DNA from 4 places in the Rhizobium acaciae genome. Region 3 is predicted to be linked to each of the others. Evidence: predicted binding sites of a transcription regulator. Region 3 holds the regulator's gene; each other region holds the start of a gene.
The links. The regulator LexA, encoded in region 3, represses DNA repair genes until DNA is damaged. The targets are predictions, from matches to a motif close to TGTTCNNNNTGTGTTCNG.

Region 1 (2,201 bases), on a different contig from region 3:
GATCAGATCGGCAGCGGAGACGGCCGGCACATCGATGCGGATATCGATGCGGTCCATCAGCGGGCCGGAGATGCGGGCCTGGTAATCGCTCATGCAGCGTGGCCCGCGGGCGCAGGTATGGCCCGGCTCGCCGGCCATGCCGCAGCGGCAGGGGTTCATCGCCGCGATCAGCTGGAATTTGGCCGGATAGGAGACGCGGTGATTGGCACGCGCAATGACGCATTCGCCGCCTTCGAGCGGCTGGCGCAGCGCATCGAGCGCTTGCGGCGTGAATTCGGGAAATTCATCGAGAAAGAGCACGCCGTGATGGGCCAGCGAGGCTTCGCCCGGACGGGCGCGCAAGCCGCCGCCGACAAGGGCTGCCATGGTGGCGGAATGATGCGGGGTGCGGAAGGGCCGGCGATCGGAAAGCTTGCCGCCGGAGAGCTGGCCGGCGATCGAATGGACCATCGACACCTCAAGCAGCTCGGCGGCCGAAAGCGGCGGCAGGATCGATGGCAGCCTGGCCGCCAGCATCGACTTGCCGGAGCCCGGAGGACCGACCATCAGCAGATTATGGCCGCCGGCGGCTGCGACCTCGAGCGCGCGCTTGGCGCTTTCCTGGCCCTTGATCTCGGCAAGGTCCGGCAGGTTTGCGGCATTGGCGCGGATCGACGCTTCGGGCCTGGATAGGACCTGCGTGCCGCGGAAATGATTGGCAAGGGCGATCAGGCTGCGCGGTGCGAGGATATCGACCTCGGCGCCTGCCCAGGCGGCTTCAGCGCCGCTTTCGGCCGGGCAGATCAGCCCCTTGCCGAGCGCATTGGCGCCGATCGCGGCCGGCAGAGCGCCTGAGATGGCGGCGATCGTTCCGTCGAGATTGAGCTCGCCGACGACGACAAAGTCCGACAGCGCATCGGCGGGAATGGCGCCGAGGGCGGCCATCAGGGCAAGGGCGATCGGCAGATCGAAATGCGAGCCCTCTTTCGGCAGGTCGGCCGGCGCCAGATTGACCGTCACGCGCTTTGCCGGCAGCGCCAGGCCGGAGGCGTGGAGGGCTGCCTGCACGCGCTCGCGGCTCTCAGCCACCGCCTTGTCAGGAAGGCCGACGATCTGCATGCCGACCTTGCCGGGCGCGACCATGACCTGAACCTCGACCGGCACACCTTCGATGCCCTGAAATGCCACCGTACTGACACGCGCGACCATATGCCCATCCCTTGTCCCGCAGACTCTACCATACCGCCCAACGGCCTTTATCTGATGCATGTCGTGGTCCCAAAACCGCTTCGCACTTTTGGGCGACAGGCATTAAGGCCGACGGTTGCAATCTGGCATGGAAGCCGGAATAAAACAAGAACAATCACAGAACATAGTCAGGCATCCGCTGTGACCTTGGTTGTACCCGGTCACAGGAACAAACGGGCATGGGCGGCAGGCTCAGCCGCGCTTGCGCTCGATCGCATCCCAAAGCAGGCTCGCGATATCGGCGCCGCCGAATTTCTTGACTTCGCGGATGCCGGTGGGCGATGTGACGTTGATCTCGGTCATGTAATCGCCGATCACATCGATGCCGACGAGCAGGAAGCCACGTTCCCTCAGCGCCGGGCCGATGCGGGCGCAGATTTCCTGTTCACGCGCCGTCAGCTCGGTCGCCTCGGCGCGGCCGCCGACATGCATGTTGGAGCGGCTGTCGTGTTCGGCCGGCACGCGGTTGATGGCGCCGGCGAATTCGCCGTCGACCAGGATGATGCGCTTGTCGCCCTTGCGCACGTCGGGCAGATATTGCTGGGCGATGAAGGGCTCGCGGAAAAGCTGGCCGAACATTTCCAGCAGCGAGGAGAGGTTGCGGTCGTCGCGGGTCGAATGGAAGACGCCGGCGCCGCCATTGCCGTAGAGCGGCTTCAGGATGATGTCGCCCATCTCGTCGCGGAAGCGGCGGATCTCGGCGGCATCCTTGGTGATCAGCGTCTTCGGCATCAGGTCGGAGAATTCGGTGACGAAGATCTTCTCCGGCGAATTGCGCACCCAGGCCGGATCGTTGACGACGAGCGTCTTCGGGTGGACGCGTTCGAGCAGATGCGTCGAGGTGATGTAGGCCATGTCGAAGGGCGGATCCTGGCGCAGCAGCACGACATCCATGGTCGAGAGATCGACGCGCTCCGGCGCGCCAAGCTCATAGTGATCGCCCTTGAGGTCGCGCAGTACCATCGGCTCGACAC
Region 2 (2,201 bases), on a different contig from region 3:
GACAACTGCTGCAGGGCGGCCGAGCTCTCCTCGACGCCTGCCGCCTGCTGGGCAGTGCGCAGCGCCAGATCGTTGGTCGCATTGGAAATGACGTCGGCACCGCTCATGATATGGCCGGAGGTCTCGCGCACGGAGGCGAAGGACTGGCTTAGCGCCCTGACGGCGCGGTTGTAGTCCTCGGCCATCTGCCGGAAATTGCCCGGCAGGTCGGACGGCAGGGTGGCTTCGAGATCGCCGTTCGACAGCGCTTCCAGACCGCGGCGCAGTTGCTCCAGCGCGATCGCCTGATCGGACTCGGCCTCAGCGCGCTGCTCTTCCAAAGCGCGGCGCTTTGCTTCGAGCGTCTCGAGATAGACCGAGATGGAATAATCCATGTCGAGCATGCCGGCCTTGATGACCGCCGACAGCTTCTGTGCCAATGCCTTGCCCTCTCGGCGCGCGAAGATCGACGGCCACTGCTTCTCCATGATGCCCTTGACGAGCTCGGACATGACGATGGCGTAGCCGCCAATATACCAGCGCGGCTCCAGTCCGATACGGGCGTGCGTCCGGCCGACCGCGGTCACGCCGTTGACATAGCTCTCGTCGAATGCGCCGCCGGCGAGATTGGCCCAATGGTCCTGCTGGCGCTTCTTGGCATGGCCGACATGGTTCTTATCGGCGAAGAAGCCTGCGACAGCCGGGGTCTTGGCGATCTTGGCGTAGAATTTATCGAGGGCGCCGCCGATCAGCTCCGATATGACAGGGCGCAGATCCCGCATCGACTTGCGCGCTGCCTCATCCAGTTCGATGAAATCGAGGCGCTGCCTGAGGGCACTGTCGGTTTGCTGGGCGGTCATGGGGATCTCTGTACTTGGCGCGACGCGCGGGAAGGAATTTCTGCGTCGCAGGTTTTGGCCAATATGGTTGAGCAATCGTTAAATCGGACGGCGATTTCTTCTCCCCGAACGAGGAAGAGCGATCGCTTGGAAGGATATTGAGGGCGGCTCATTCCGTTCACGTTTTGATCTATATATCGCCATTTCTTCTGTTATGCTTGCGACATGACCATCCATTCCGAATCGCTCGCCCTTGCCCTTGCCTCGATCAGCCCGGCCATGCTGGCGCTTGTCGGCGGCGTTCTCGTCGCCCTCGCCCTGCTGGTGATCGTACTTCTGCTGCGCGGCGCCAGCCTTCGCCACGAGCAGGCGGAGGAAGCGAGCTTTCGTGCTCAGGAAAACGAAGCGCGCATGGCCGAGCTTTTGAAGATCCAGGCGGAGATGCAGGGCCGCATCGCAGCGATGACCGAGGTCTTCGGCGCGCGGCAGAGCGAACTCAACCAGACGATCAGCCAACGCCTCGACGGCATGTCGCAGCGCGTCAGCTCGACGATCACCGAGCAGACCAAATCGACGCATGAGAACCTGCAGCGGCTGCAGGAGCGGCTGGCGGTTATCGATGCCGCGCAGAACAATATCCAGACGCTCGCCAAGGATGTCGTCGGGCTGCAGGCCATTCTGTCCAACAAGCAGACGCGCGGCGCCTTCGGCCAGTCGAGGATGGAAACGATCGTCGCCGACGGTCTGCCGATGGGCGCTTACGCCTTCCAGCAGACGCTGTCCAACGGATCGCGGCCGGACTGCACGATCCGCATGCCGAACGGCGCGCCGCCGCTGGTGATCGACGCGAAATTTCCGCTCGAAGCCTGGAACGCGATCCGCGACGCCGGCAGCCCCGAGGCCGGCAAGATCGCCGGCCAGCAGTTCCGCCGCGACATGGAGGTCCATATAAGGGACATTTCCGAGAAATATCTGATCCAAGGGGAAACCCAGGATACGGCCTTTCTCTTCGTGCCGTCGGAATCGATCTTCGCCGAGATCCACGAGCATTTCGAGCCGGTGGTACAGAAGGCGCACCGCGCGCGCCTCGTTATCGTCTCACCGTCGCTGCTGATGCTGTCGATCCAGGTCATCCAGGCCGTGCTCAAGGACCAGCGCATGCGGGCGCAGGCGCATCTGATCCAGGGCGAGGTGGCGATCCTGATGGACGACCTCAGCCGCCTCGATGAGCGGGTACGCAAGCTGCAGGGCCATTTCGCCATGGCGCAGAAGGATATCGACATGGTGGTCACGTCAGCCGACAAGCTCACCAGGCGCGGCGCCAGGATCGAAGCGCTGGAATTCGAGGCAGGCGGCGGCGATGCCAAGCCCGCCCGCGACGGC
Region 3 (2,201 bases):
GCGGTCGTCGAGGCGGCGGCAATGGCTTCCAACCGTGAAAGACCGCCGGATTTCATCTTCGACCAGTGGCAGAGAGCCCTGGTCCTGCCGAGGCACGATCCGCCGAAGATGCTGGATGGTCCTGCTATCCCGCCTGAGGGAGAAGACCGCCGCGTCAGGCTTTCCCGCGATCAGCAGAACGAAGCAAGGACCGCGATGCGAGCGGCCACAGCGGGCGGTGACGCAAACCGCTTTTCCTGCGTCAAGAAGGCCTGGTGCACATCAAGGCTTGGCAATGGTCAGGTGGTAACCGTCATCGACAATGCCGCCTATCTCGGCCCGGCATGTGACGCGGCCGATATCGTCGTGACGTCGGTCCGCCTTCGCTTCAACAATTGCCGCTCGGGTGCGACGCTCTTCACTGGTGAGACGCTGCGCAGGACCGGTTCCATCGAGTTGCGCTTCACGGGCACCGGCCTGGAGGTCGCAACCGCATTCGATGCATTGTCGCGGCCATGGATGCGCCATCGCGCCTATGACTGGCGCAGCAATAGTTTTACCGAATCGGGCCTGGCCAATGTCAGTGATAGCGGCGAATGAGACCGACGAGTTTGCCCTGAACCTTGACACGGTCCGGACCGAAAATCCGGGTCTCGTAAGCCGGGTTGGCCGCTTCCAGCGCGATCGAGGCGCCCTTGCGGCGGAAGCGCTTGAGTGTCGCTTCTTCGTCGTCGACGAGAGCAACGACGATGTCGCCAGGACTTGCGGTGCTGCCGTTGCGGATGATCACGGTGTCGCCGTCGAAGATGCCGGCGTCGATCATCGAATCGCCCTTGACCTCCAGCGCATAATGTTCACCGGAGCCGAGCATGTCCGCCGGAACGACGATGTCGTGGGTATTGTTCTGGATCGCCGAGATCGGCACACCGGCAGCGATTCGGCCCATGACCGGCACGGAGACCGAGTTGCCGTTGTCGGCGACGGGTTTTGCGGGAGCAGGAGTGGCGACCGGCTGCGGTTTGCCGAGGCTGCCCTCGATGACGCTCGGCGAAAAGCCGCGCCGCGGCTGGATGCTGGGGCTGTAGGCCTCCGGAAGCTTGATGACCTCGAGCGCGCGGGCGCGGTTCGGTAGGCGGCGAATGAAGCCTCGCTCCTCGAGCGCTGTAATCAAGCGATGAATTCCGGACTTGGAGGCGAGGTCCAGAGCATCCTTCATTTCGTCGAAAGATGGCGGAACGCCGGATTCCTTCATGCGCTCGTGAATGAAAAGGAGAAGCTCCTGTTGTTTGCGCGTGAGCATCGACGTTGTGACCTCGTGATTGAAACAAATCCAGAACAGACACTATATGTTCCATATGTGTTCCGCAAGTAGCTAAATTTCCGTAAAACTTGGCGCCAACTCGTTGAGATTTTTATTTTCATTCGCCGGATTGGCACAGAAGTCTTGCATTGAGGGTAGCGCTGTCGCACATCTCTTGCCGTTTCCAGGAGGGATATCATGGACGAGCACTCCGCCAAACCGCACCCGCTGGATCATGTCGTGCTGCCGGTCGTCCATATCGATCTGGCGCGCGAGAGGCTTGGCAAGCTCGGCTTCACCGTTGCCGCCGATGCGCGCCATCCCTTCGGAACGGAGAATGCCTGCGTCTTCTTTGCCGACAAGACCTATTTGGAGCCGCTCGGGATTGCGAGCGTCGAGGAGAGCGAAGCATCGGCGCGCCAAGGCAATGTCTTCACCGCCCGCAACCAGGCCTTCCGTTTCCGCTGTGGCGAGGAGGGGCTTTCGGGGCTGGCTTTCGGCAGCAAGGATGCCGGCATCGATCATCAGAATTTCGTTGGCAACGGATCGAGCGCCGGCGAGATGCTGCAATTCACCCGACCGATGACGATGCCGGACGGTTCCGAGGCGATTGCCGGCTTCAAGCTGGCCTTTGCCGGGGACCTGTGCGCGCCTGATCTCCTGCTTTTCACCGTCGAGCGCGTCAATCCGCTGCCGGCCGACCGCGCCGCGCTGGAGACGCACGCCAATGGTGTCACCGGCATAGTCGAGATCGCGCTTTGCACCCCGGAACCGGCAGCCTTCGCCGCCTTCGTCAGCCTTGCCGTGGCGCAATCGGCAGTCGAGAAAACCGGTTTCGGCGTCTCTATCGCGGCGTCGAATGCAAAAATCAGCCTGATGACGCCGGAAGGGCTGGAGGCCTATTTCGATATCGCCGGCTCAT
Region 4 (2,201 bases), on a different contig from region 3:
ACGGATTGCGGCAGGAGACCGATCGTATCCGGGTGACGGTCATTTCTCCCGGCACGACGACGTCGGAACTGGCCGACACGATTACCGATCCGACGGCGCGGGACGCCATGAAGGCTTTCAGGGCGATCACGATCAGCCCCGAGGCCATCGCCAATTCGATCCTCTACGCCGTCAGCCAACCCGATGACGTCGATGTCAGCGAGATCATCATCCGGCCGACAGCCAGCCCCTATTGATCAGTTGAGACTGCTGTCAAAGCAATTCCAGCAAAAGTGTTGAGTGGTTTTGCCAGGCAAAGCGCGAAGCGATTTTGCCGGGAATTGCGGAAAACGAAAAGCCTCCGCCGCCTAAAAACCCAGAGACTGCTGGGCAGGCGGCGGCGGGGCGAGGTTGACGCCTTCGAGCTCCAGCATGCGGGCCTTCGATGACGAACCGCCGGGCGCGGAGAAGCCGCCGATCTTGCCGCCGGCCGCAAGCACCCGGTGGCAGGGAATGATCAGAGCGACCGGGTTCTTCGCCATCGCCTGGCCGACGTCGCGGGCGGCTTCCGGCCCGACGCCGAGCTCCTTCGCCAGCGCGCCGTAAGTGGTGGTGTGGCCCCAGCCGACACGCCTTGCCGCCGCATAAATATCCCGGAAGAAGGTATCCTGGCCGGCAAGATCGAGTTCGACGCCGGAAAAATCCGTCTCTTCGCCCTGGAAGTAACGCTTCACCGCCGCGACCGTTTCCAGTATGGCAGGCGTCGGCGCGCCGGCTTCGGCATCCGGCAGGCGGCGCAGCAGGAGCCGTTCGGTCGCCTCTGCTGATTTGGTCGGCAGTTGGAAGCGGGTGATGCCGGCGTCGCTCCAGGCGATACCACAGAAACCGCCCGCGGTTTCGAAGATGAGATAGTGGTGCGTTGTCTCAGCCATGACACAGCCTCCGCGTTTTCGATGACCCTCTAAATCGTATGGGACGGCCGCTGTTTCAACCCGTTTCTTGCGCGTGCCGGGCTTCCAGGGAATATGGCGATGCACCTCGGCATTGTCGACCGACTATCCACTTCACGCGGTCCTGAGCGACGTTTCGGATAAGTGTGGCCCGAGCATGTCGGGAAATTATGTTCTCTTTCTGTTCTTGATGTTGCTTCCTTGCAGAGTATCTTCGTCGCGTTTTGAAAACGACGAGGTGGGTCATGACGACCTGAGACTCTATGAACCAGATGCCCCTCGACTTCGGAGACGACAAAAATGGTCGCGGACGGCGGAACGAAAGCTACGCCAGCGGACACCGACTTTTCTTTGCGCTCTGTCCTCCTGATGCCATCGAGCAGCAGGCGGCCGCAATCGCCGATGACTATCGTCGAGCCTTTTCCCTTTCCGGCAGGCCGCGCCTGACGACATTGCATGTGTCGATCATCTGGGTCGGAGACTATCCGAAGCTGCCGGAGGATGTGGTCTTCGCGGCACGACAGGCCGGCGCCACAGTCGAGAGTGCGCCGATCGCAATGACCTTTGACCGGATCATGCGATTCCCGCAGGCGCGAGCGCTTGTGCTTTGCGGCGAGGGCGGACGGAAACCGCTCACCCGCGTGCATGTCCAACTGGGCGTCGGCATGCACAATGCCGGATTGCGGCACAATATCAGCCGCGATTTCACGCCGCATATGACGCTGCTCTACGACCGCAAAGCCGTGCCGCCGACGACCCTCGACACACCCGTTTCGTGGACGGCGTCCGAATTCCTGCTCATCGAGAGCCTGATTGGAGAAACCGAACATCGCATTATCGATCGCTGGCCATTGCTCGGCTAAGGCAGGCTGATGCCCTTGGCCGCGGCTTGCGCTTGCCCAGCTTCTGCGCATAAAGCTCGTTCAGGTGTTGCACACGGGAAGCGAAATCAGCATGGACGTTTCAGAGATCATCATCCCCGGAGATACGCCGGGAACGGAGTGGCGGCTGCCGGTGCTGCGTTTTAAAGGCCACGATCCGAAGGCGCCGAAGATCTATATCCAGGCGGCACTGCATGCCGGCGAACTGCCGGGAACGGTGCTGCTGCATTTCCTCTGCGAGCGGCTGCGGCAGGCGGAAAACCAAGGCGGGATCGCCGGCGACATCACCATCGTGCCGCAGGCCAATCCGATCGGCGCGGCGCAATCGCATTTCGGCGAGCTGCAGGGCCGTTTCGACCTGGGCTCACGCACCAATTTCAACCGGGATTTT

Region 1: OLZ32_RS14655 (YifB family Mg chelatase-like AAA ATPase) is a predicted target of LexA. The motif match lies at 1,324-1,341, and genes of this name have one in related genera.
Region 2: OLZ32_RS14170 (DNA recombination protein RmuC) is a predicted target of LexA. The motif match lies at 994-1,011, and genes of this name have one in related genera.
Region 4: OLZ32_RS14925 (2'-5' RNA ligase family protein) is a predicted target of LexA. The motif match lies at 1,101-1,118, and genes of this name have one in related genera.

What each region holds. Positions count from the first base shown of each region.
Region 1 covers NZ_JAPCZO010000008.1:110,567-112,767, forward strand. The annotation lists gene OLZ32_RS14655 (YifB family Mg chelatase-like AAA ATPase) at 1-1,188, opposite strand, end outside; gene gshB (glutathione synthase) at 1,420-2,201, opposite strand, start outside.
Region 2 covers NZ_JAPCZO010000008.1:12,909-15,109, forward strand. The annotation lists gene OLZ32_RS14165 (globin-coupled sensor protein) at 1-839, opposite strand, end outside; gene OLZ32_RS14170 (DNA recombination protein RmuC) at 1,044-2,201, shown strand, end outside.
Region 3 covers NZ_JAPCZO010000007.1:225,339-227,539, forward strand. The annotation lists gene OLZ32_RS13765 (ComEC/Rec2 family competence protein) at 1-579, shown strand, start outside; gene lexA (transcriptional repressor LexA) at 560-1,279, opposite strand; gene OLZ32_RS13775 (VOC family protein) at 1,478-2,201, shown strand, end outside.
Region 4 covers NZ_JAPCZO010000008.1:161,655-163,855, forward strand. The annotation lists gene OLZ32_RS14915 (SDR family oxidoreductase) at 1-236, shown strand, start outside; gene OLZ32_RS14920 (methylated-DNA--[protein]-cysteine S-methyltransferase) at 348-911, opposite strand; gene OLZ32_RS14925 (2'-5' RNA ligase family protein) at 1,193-1,792, shown strand; gene OLZ32_RS14930 (succinylglutamate desuccinylase/aspartoacylase family protein) at 1,884-2,201, shown strand, end outside.